3 regions of the Pseudomonas sp. GW821-FHT01E10 genome follow, and region 1 is predicted to be linked to each of the others. Evidence: predicted binding sites of a transcription regulator. Region 1 holds the regulator's gene; each other region holds the start of a gene.
The links. Region 1 encodes sigma-54, which starts transcription at its own class of promoters, with help from an activator protein. Its sites were predicted from a motif close to ANTGGCATNNANNTTGCTNT; they were not measured.
Positions count from the first base shown of each region.

Region 2: the regulator sigma-54 is predicted to act here: its motif matches at 1,972-1,991, upstream of AC07V0_RS10950 (circularly permuted type 2 ATP-grasp protein).
Region 3: the regulator sigma-54 is predicted to act here: its motif matches at 1,627-1,646, upstream of glnA (glutamate--ammonia ligase).

Region 1 is NZ_JBWKWT010000003.1:24,923-28,202, reverse strand. It holds gene lptB (LPS export ABC transporter ATP-binding protein) at 1-505, shown strand, start outside; gene AC07V0_RS06590 (RNA polymerase factor sigma-54) at 690-2,183, shown strand; gene hpf (ribosome hibernation-promoting factor, HPF/YfiA family) at 2,258-2,566, shown strand; gene ptsN (PTS IIA-like nitrogen regulatory protein PtsN) at 2,579-3,043, shown strand; gene rapZ (RNase adapter RapZ) at 3,046-3,280, shown strand, end outside.
Region 2 is NZ_JBWKWT010000004.1:409,675-412,954, forward strand. It holds gene AC07V0_RS10945 (alpha-E domain-containing protein) at 1-517, opposite strand, end outside; gene AC07V0_RS10950 (circularly permuted type 2 ATP-grasp protein) at 530-1,939, opposite strand; gene AC07V0_RS10955 (ribonuclease E inhibitor RraB) at 2,319-2,660, opposite strand; gene AC07V0_RS10960 (hypothetical protein) at 2,859-3,092, opposite strand; gene speE (polyamine aminopropyltransferase) at 3,248-3,280, opposite strand, start outside.
Region 3 is NZ_JBWKWT010000002.1:407,388-410,667, reverse strand. It holds gene glnA (glutamate--ammonia ligase) at 126-1,532, opposite strand; gene thiI (tRNA uracil 4-sulfurtransferase ThiI) at 1,861-3,280, shown strand, end outside.

The sequences.
Region 1 (3,280 bases):
TCGCGCGAAGGCCGGTATCGGCTATCTTCCGCAAGAAGCGTCGATCTTCCGCAAGCTGTCGGTGACCGACAATATCATGGCCATCCTCGAGACCCGCAAGGAGCTCGACAAGGCCGGTCGCCGCAAAGAGCTGGAAAGCCTGCTGCAGGAATTTCACATCCACCACATTCGTGACAGCCTTGGCATGAGCCTGTCCGGTGGTGAACGCCGTCGGGTGGAAATCGCCCGGGCACTGGCCACCAACCCGAAATTCATCCTCCTCGACGAACCCTTCGCCGGCGTGGACCCGATCTCGGTGGGCGACATCAAGCAGATCATCCACCACCTCAAGGCCAAAGGCATTGGCGTGCTGATCACTGACCACAACGTCCGTGAAACCCTGGACATCTGCGAAACCGCCTACATCGTCAACGATGGCCAGCTGATCGCTGAAGGCGACTCCGCCACCATCCTGGCCAACGAACTGGTCAAGGAAGTGTATCTGGGCCATGAGTTCCGCCTGTAAGCGCTGAGGTGCCTGGCCAGTCGCCTTGGTGCTCATATCAATAAAAAATCAATAGTTTTTTATTGTTACAGCGCTCTAGGCAAACACTTCAGTTTCAGGCATATAATTTGCTTATGTTTGGCGCTTCGGCGCCCTGTAGTGGATGGCGCATGTGCGCCGGCGAATAAGGTGTTAAGCCCCTGCCATGAAACCATCGCTAGTCTTGAGAATGGGCCAGCAGCTGACGATGACACCGCAGCTGCAACAGGCCATCCGCCTGCTCCAATTGTCGACCCTGGACCTGCAACAGGAAATCCAGGAGGCCCTGGAGTCCAATCCGATGCTCGAACGCCAGGAAGAAGGCGACGACTTCGATAACGCAGACCCCTTGGCCGACAAAGCCGAACAGCAACCCAACACCGACATTCAGGAACCCTCCTACCAGGAAACCGCCCCGACGGTGGATAACCTTGAGGAAGGCGACTGGAACGAGCGCATTCCCAACGAATTGCCTGTCGATACCGCCTGGGAAGACGTCTACCAGACCAGCGCCAGCAGCCTGCCGAGCAACGATGACGACGAGTGGGATTTCACCACCCGTACTTCGGCCGGTGAAAGCCTGCAAAGCCATTTGCTCTGGCAACTGAACCTGGCACCGATGTCCGACACCGATCGCCTGATCGCCGTGACCCTGATCGACTGCATCAACAATCAGGGCTATCTGGACGAAACCCTCGAGGAAATCCTCGAGGCCTTCGATCCGGAACTGGACATCGAACTGGACGAAATCGAAGCCGTCCTGCACCGCATCCAGCAATTCGAGCCCGCCGGTATCGGCGCCCGCAACCTCGGTGAATGCCTGCTGCTGCAACTGCGCCAACTGCCCGCCAAGACCCCTTGGCTGACCGAGGCCAAGCGCCTGGTCACCGATTACATCGACCTGCTCGGCAGCCGCGACTACAGCCAGCTGATGCGCCGTATGAAGCTCAAGGAAGATGAACTGCGCCAGGTGATCGAACTGGTCCAGAGCCTCAACCCGCGCCCGGGGTCGCAAATCGAGTCCACCGAAGCCGAATACGTCGTTCCCGACGTGATCGTGCGCAAGGACAACGAGCGCTGGCTGGTGGAACTGAACCAGGAGTCGGTGCCGCGCCTGCGGGTCAACGCCCAATACGCCGGCTTCGTACGCCGCGCCGATACCAGCGCTGACAACACCTTCATGCGTAATCAGTTGCAGGAGGCTCGCTGGTTCATCAAGAGCCTGCAAAGCCGCAACGAAACCCTGATGAAAGTGGCCACCCAGATCGTCGAGCATCAACGCGGCTTCCTGGAGTACGGCGACGAGGCCATGAAACCGCTGGTGCTGCATGACATCGCCGAAGCGGTGGGCATGCACGAATCGACGATTTCACGGGTGACCACGCAAAAATTCATGCATACCCCACGGGGCATCTATGAACTGAAATACTTTTTTTCCAGCCACGTCAGTACCTCCGAAGGCGGTGAATGCTCGTCTACGGCGATCCGCGCGATCATCAAAAAACTGGTTGCCGCGGAAAATCAGAAAAAGCCGTTGAGTGACAGCAAGATCGCTGGTTTACTGGAGGCACAAGGCATTCAGGTGGCTCGCCGCACCGTCGCCAAGTACCGCGAATCCCTAGGAATCGCGCCTTCGAGCGAACGCAAGCGGTTGATGTAGAGCCACGCCACAGCGTTCCAGTGGTAGATCATCGGATCTACCGCTTTATGCACTGGCAACGAAGGAGAAGCTGTATGCAAGTCAACATCAGTGGACACCAACTGGAAGTGACCGAACCTCTTCGCACCTACATCGGCGAAAAACTCGAACGATTAGAGAGGCATTTCGACAAGATCACCAACGTGCAGGTCACGATGACGGTCGAGAAGCTCAAGCAGAAAATCGAAGCCACGCTGCATATTCCCGGCAATGAGGTGGTCGCTAACGCGGAACATACCGATATGTACGCAGCGATCGACGCACTGACCGACAAGCTGGATAAACAACTCAAAAAGCATAAGGAAAAGACCCAGAGCCTCCTCCAGGGCGCGACCGGTCGTTAACACTCCCAACCCATGATCCGACTTGAAAGCATCCTGACCCCCGGCCGTTCCCTGGTGAACGTGCCGGGCGGCAGTAAAAAGAAAGCCCTCGAGCAAATTGCCAACCTCATCCATCGCGAAGTGCCGGATCTGGCCATGCAGGATGTCTTCGAGAGTCTGGTCGCCCGTGAAAAACTCGGTTCCACCGGCTTTGGCAACGGTATCGCCATCCCCCACTGCCGTCTCAAGGGCTGCGGATCGCCCATCAGTGCCTTGATGCACCTGGATGCACCCATCGATTTCGACGCCATCGACGGCGCTCCGGTTGACCTGCTGTTTGTACTGCTGGTCCCCGAAGCCGCCACCGATGCGCACCTGGAGTTGCTGCGCCAGATCGCCAGCATGCTTGATCGCAAGGAAGTGCGTGAAAAACTGCGCAGCGCCCCGAGCAACGAAGCCTTGTATCAGGTTGTCCTGGACGAGCAAAACGGTCACTAATCATGCGCCTGATCATCGTCAGCGGCCGCTCCGGCTCAGGTAAAAGCACTGCCCTCGATGTTCTCGAGGACAACGGCTACTACTGCATCGACAACCTGCCGGCCGGTCTGTTGCCGGAACTGGCCGAACGCGCACTGATTCACACCGAACTGGCACAACCTCTGGTGGCCGTGTCCATCGATGCACGCAACTTGCCGAGCCACCTGTCACGGTTTCCCGAATTGCTGGAAGAAGTCC
Region 2 (3,280 bases), on a different contig from region 1:
CGGCCCTTTCGATGAAGGTGCCCAGACGAATGAAGCGGAACGCGTCGTTACGCATGATCGTGCCGTAGCAAGCGCCGCGGAACAGGTGGGAACGTTCCTTGATCCACTCACAGAAACGGCTCATGCCGTAGCGACTCAAGCCCTGCTCGGCGATCCCGCGAATTTCCAGCCAGGTGGCGTTGATGTTTTCCCACATGTCGGCGGTGATTCGCCCACGCACCGCATGGGCGCTGGCTCGCGCGGCACCGAGGCAGCTGTAGATGCTCGCCGGGTTGGCCGCGTCCAGGGCGAAAAAATGCAGCAGCCGTTCGGCATGCAGATCGCCGTGGCGCGCCAGGTAATCGTCCAGGGTGCCAGTGATCAGCAACGGCATGGCCAGTTCGTGCAAGCCGTCGCCACGACCGTCCTGGGGCATCAGCGACAGCGAATAACTGATGTCGAGCATCCGCGCGAGGTTTTCCGCCCGCTCCAGGTAACGCGACATCCAGTACAGATCCGAGGCAGTTCTACTTAACATGGCAAGCTTCCTTCAATCCTCGACCACCCAGGTGTCCTTGGTTCCGCCGCCCTGGGACGAGTTCACCACCAGGGAGCCTTCACGCAAGGCGACACGGGTCAAACCGCCGGGCACAACCCGGGTTTCGCGGCCAGACAATACAAACGGACGCAGGTCGATGTGGCGCGGTGCGATGCCGTTTTCGACAAAGGTCGGACAGGTCGACAACGACAACGTCGGTTGCGCGATGTACGCGTGGGGCTTGGCTTTGATCCGCTCGCGGAAAGACTCGATCTCCGCTGCCGTCGCCGCCGGCCCCACCAGCATTCCGTAACCGCCGGAGCCTTGGGTTTCCTTGACCACCAGCTCCGGAAGGTTGGCCAGCACGTGGGACAGTTCAGAAGGATTACGACACTGCCACGTCGGCACGTTCTTCAGGATCGGCTCTTCATCGAGGTAGAAACGAATCATGTCCGTGACGAAGGGATACACCGACTTGTCGTCCGCGACCCCGGTGCCGATGGCATTCGCCAGCACCACATTGCCGGAGCGGTAGGACGACAGCAGCCCTGGAACGCCAAGCATCGAATCGGGGTTGAACGCCAGCGGATCGAGGAACGCATCGTCGAGGCGACGGTAGATCACGTCGACCGCTTTCGGCCCGTCCGTGGTGCGCATGAACACCTTGTCGTCGCGCACGAACAGGTCGGCGCCTTCCACCAGTTCAACGCCCATTTCCCGAGCGAGGAACGCATGCTCGAAAAACGCACTGTTGAAACGCCCCGGCGTCAGCACCACCACGCTCGGGTTGTCGATCGGGCTGGAGCTTTTCAGAGTGTCGAGCAGCAGGTTCGGGTAGTGGTCGATCGGTGCGATGCGCTGGGCCGCGAACAACTCGGGGAACAGGCGCATCATCATCTTGCGGTCTTCGAGCATGTAGCTCACGCCGCTGGGGGTACGCAGGTTGTCTTCGAGCACGTAGTAGGTGCCGTCGCCATCGCGCACCAGGTCGACACCGGAAATGTGCGAATAGATATCGCGGTGCAGATCCAGCCCTTGCATCGCCAACTGGTATTGCTCGTTGGCCAGCACTTGTTCGGCCGGGATGATGCCGGCCTTGATGATGCGCTGCTCGTGATAGAGGTCGGCAAGGAACATGTTCAATGCCTTGACCCGCTGAATGCAGCCGCGTTCGACGACCCGCCATTCACTGGCGGGGATGCTGCGGGGAATGGTGTCGAAGGGAATCAGGCGCTCTGTCCCCTGCTCATCACCATAGAGCGTGAAGGTAATCCCGGCACGATGAAATAACAGATCGGCCTCGCGTCGCCGTTGTGCCAAAAGCTCGTCAGGCGTTTCGGCCAGCCAACGGGCAAACTCCCGATAATGCGGACGGACCTGGCCGCCGGCATCGTACATTTCATCAAAAAAGGTGCGGATCATGCCGTACTCCTTGTCACACGGACATCCAGGCCTTCGCAAGGCCCGTGCCATAGGCAGAAACGCTTTGATATCAATCAGTTGGATAATGTCGCTGCGCGCACCGCACCAATCCTGTGCGGTAAATGCCCCACCCTGATCGCCCCCGCTTCATGGCGAAGCAATGCTGTCGCCTATCAGCAGCATAGTCAGAGTTGATTTCACTGCTCGGGAGGGAGATGCGGATAATCCGTACATTCGCTGGAAAACTGATCGCTCTTCCCTTTAGCCGCCTGTTCAGGTGGCTTTTTTTTGTCCGTTTGAAATGTGGCGAAATAAAAAGATCGAAACAAAAACGGCCAACCCAAAGGTCAGCCGTTACTAAGTGTCACTGTTCATAAGCTTATGCGAGTAGCCCTCGTATCTCCTGTTTGACGCCCCATCCCTCGATGATGCCACCCAGAGGCTCGACCACCGCCTCGAAGTCCTGCTCGAAGTCGCCGATCCCGTCGTAGGTGGCGTACATCACTTTGCTCAGTTCCAGCGACCACGCGCCGTCGTCACGCGCGCTGATCTGGGCATTCAAGGATTCACCACAAAAATGACCTGCCGCCCTGCGTGCCCGCTCCTCGTCCGGGAAAATGGCGTAGAACTCGATGGGATGGAATCGTGAAAAATCGAAACCGCCTTCTTTCATGCGGCGCAGCACGCTGCTGCTGATGTCTTCTTGATAGGCTGTGCTCATGAAACGTCCCCCTCAGACTGATGGATAGACTTTCCGTATTCCCTGCACTTTCGATGCGGCAACAGAGGTTGCCGCCGGGAAACAAGCATGTAGCTGACAAGACCAGACCTTAGCGAGTCACTCGCTGATCTCGGTTGCAGAGTAGCCTCAAGACAGAGCCGCTGCCAAGGCCTGGTGGTGAATGTGACAGGAGGTGTATCAAATCGGAGTAATACTGAGGATTTCAATGCTGTTTTGGGATTTCAGACTTTTGACGGTCGGATCAGCGGTACGACCCTCCAGATCATTGAGGTCCAGTTCGGCAGCGACCGGCAGGCGTCGGGCGCGAACGAGTTTGGCGGCTTGCTCCTTGCTCGGGCACTCCTCGCACTCGAAGAGTTCGTCGACTGATTCACCGTGATCATCCACGAAAGTGATTTTCCACTTTTGCATCGGTGCCTCCTCGGTAAAACCCATGGATGGGCTTACATCTATCTCGACTCGTGCATTGGCCGATCGTTCCAAGGGATCCTAAAAGCAAGACATGAAAAAAGGCCGTCACCCGCGTGTTTCACACACCGGCGACGGCCTTTCTTATCGACGAAGCATCAGTCGTTGCTAGGTTTGTTCACTGCTTGCAG
Region 3 (3,280 bases), on a different contig from region 1:
CGACTTTATCGGGTGAAGGCCATGATGCACGCAACCGGGCATTCGATGACAGACGTTCGCCCACAAAAAAGGCCTCCCGAAGGAGGCCTCTCTTTTGTCACGCTGCGTAGTGCAGCGCTACCGGATCAGCAGCTGTAGTACAGCTCATATTCCAGTGGGTGTACGAAGGTACGAACCTTGATTTCTTCTTCGCTTTTCAGAGCGATGTAAGCGTCGATGAAGTCGTCGCTGAAAACGCCGCCTTTGGTCAGGAACGCACGACCTTTGTCCAGCTCTTCCAGGGCTTCTTTCAGGCTGCCGCAAACTTGTGGGATCTCTTTCGCCTCTTCAGGCGGCAGGTCGTACAGGTTTTTGTCAGCTGCGTCGCCAGGGTGGATCTTGTTCTGGATGCCGTCCAGGCCAGCCATCAACAGTGCAGCGAAGCCCAGGTACGGGTTAGCTGCTGGATCCGGGAAACGGGCTTCGATACGGCGAGCGCGAGGGCTGGACACGTAAGGAATACGGATCGAAGCGGAACGGTTGCGAGCCGAGTAGGCCAGCATCACTGGAGCTTCGAAGCCTGGGACCAGACGCTTGTAGGAGTTGGTCGACGGGTTGGTGAAGCCGTTCAGAGCCTTACCGTGCTTGATGATGCCGCCGATGAAGTACAGGGCGGTATCGGACAGGCCGGCATAGCCTTCGCCAGCGAAGGTGTTCTTGCCATCTTTGGCGATGGACAGGTGAACGTGCATACCCGAACCGTTGTCGCCGTACAGCGGCTTAGGCATGAAGGTCGCGGTGCGGCCGTATGCGTCAGCTACGTTGTGTACGCAGTATTTCAGGGTCTGAACTTCGTCAGCCTTGGCAACCAGGGTGTTGAACTTCACGCCGATTTCGTTCTGACCGGCAGTCGCCACTTCGTGGTGGTGAACTTCGATGGTCAGGCCCATTTCTTCCATGGCGTTGCACATGGAGGTACGGATTTCGTGGTCGTGGTCGAACGGCGGAACCGGGAAGTAGCCGCCTTTGACGCCTGGACGGTGGCCTTTGTTGCCGCCTTCCACGTCCTGGTCGGACATCCACGAACCTTGTTCGGAGTAGATTTTGAACATCGAGCCAGAGATGTCGGACTTGAACTTCACTTCGTCGAAGATGAAGAACTCAGGCTCTGGACCCACAAATACGGTGTCGCCGATACCGGTCGACTTCAGGTATTCCTCGGCACGCTTGGCGATCGCCCGTGGGTCACGGTCGTAGCCTTGCATGGTCGAAGGCTCGATCACGTCGCAAACCAGGATCAGGGTCGGCTCTTCGGTGAACGGGTCGAGAACGGCAGTGGTGTCGTCCGGCATCAGGATCATGTCGGAAGCTTCGATGCCTTTCCAGCCAGCGATGGAGGAACCGTCGAACATTTTGCCTTCTTCGAAGAAAGCTTCATCCAGCGCATCGCGAGCCGGCATGGTCACGTGGTGCTGAGTGCCTTTGGTGTCCGTGAAGCGCAGATCAATCCACTTGACGTCATGATCTTTGATGAGTTGAACCGACTTCGACATAGTGTCCTCCGGGTGGCTTAGGGCTAGTAATGGATGCCCTTAAATGTGGGTGATGCCGGCGCGAATACTCTGCCATGGCAACCTGCCTCACAAGGGAGCAAATTGCATGCCAGTGCCTCATCATGGGTTTTTTGCCCCAATATCACGCTTGCAAGGGGGCGGCGCACCATAAAGCGCAAAATATCGCCCTGTAATGTAGCGTCGATTTTCATAAATGACCTGTTTTGGTGCATGCAAAACCTTCTGCACATTAACTGGTTAAACCTTGAGCAATTTCCGCTATAATCCGCGCCCCCCTTTTTCGGCTGGCCCTGCGCGCGCTGTTTTCATGAAACTAATCGTAAAAGTCTTCCCCGAGATCACCATCAAGAGCCGCCCGGTACGGATGCGTTTCATCCGCCAGTTGGCCAAAAACATCCGTACCGTGCTCCGCGACCTGGACCCGGCCGTGGTGGTGAACGGTGTGTGGGACAATCTCGAGCTGGAAACCCGCGTCAGCGACCCCAAGGTCCTGAAAGAGATGGGCGAGCGCCTGACTTGCACGCCGGGCATCGCGCACTTTTTGCAGATCGACGAGTACCCGCTGGGCGACTTCGACGACATCGTCGAGAAGTGCAAGCAGCACTACGGCGATGCGCTGGCCGGGAAGATTTTCTCGGTGCGCTGCAAGCGCGCCGGCAAGCACCCATTCAGTTCGATAGACATCGAGAAATATGTCGGCAGCCAGTTGCGCCGTCAGTGTGGTGCCGCCGGGATCGACCTGAAAAAGCCCGAAATCGAAGTCCGTATCGAAGTTCGCGACCAACGGTTGTTCGTGATCCACAGCCAGCACAACGGCATCGGCGGTTATCCGCTCGGGGCCCTGGAACAGACGCTTGTACTGATGTCCGGCGGCTTCGATTCCACCGTTGCGGCCTACCAGATCATGCGCCGCGGGCTGATGAGCCACTTCTGCTTCTTCAACCTGGGCGGACGCGCCCACGAATTGGGCGTCATGGAAGTCGCGCACTTCATCTGGAAGAAGTACGGCAGCTCCCAACGCGTGTTATTTGTCAGTGTGCCGTTCGAGGAAGTTCTGGGAGAAATTCTCGGGAAAGTCGATAACAGTCATATGGGTGTAGTTTTGAAGCGTATGATGTTGCGCGCTGCTTCCCGAATTGCCGATCGACTGCACATCGAAGCGCTGGTCACGGGTGAGGCGATCTCCCAGGTGTCGAGCCAGACGTTGCCGAACCTGTCCGTGATCGACTGCGTAACCGACAAGCTGGTCTTGCGTCCACTGATCGCCAGTCACAAGCAGGACATCATCGACACGGCCAACGAGATCGGCACCGCCGATTTCGCCCGGCACATGCCGGAGTACTGCGGGGTCATCTCGGTCAATCCGAAGACGGCGGCCAAGCGCTACCGCGTGGAGCACGAAGAGAAAGAATTCGACATGGCAGTCCTTGAGCGCGCGCTCGAGAACGCCAAACTGGTGCCGATCGATCGGGTGATCGACGAATTGGGCCAGGACTTGCAGATTGAAGAAGTCAGCGAAGCGCTGGCGGGCCAGATCATCATCGATATCCGTCACCCGGATGCCGCCGAAGACGACCCGCTGGAGCTTCCTGGTATCGAGGTACAGACGATGCCGTTTTATGCACTGAACGCTCGTTTCAAGGAACTGGACCCTACTCGCCAGTACCTGCTGTATTGCGACAAAGGCGTGATGAGTCGCCTGCATGCCCACCATTTGCTCAGTGAGG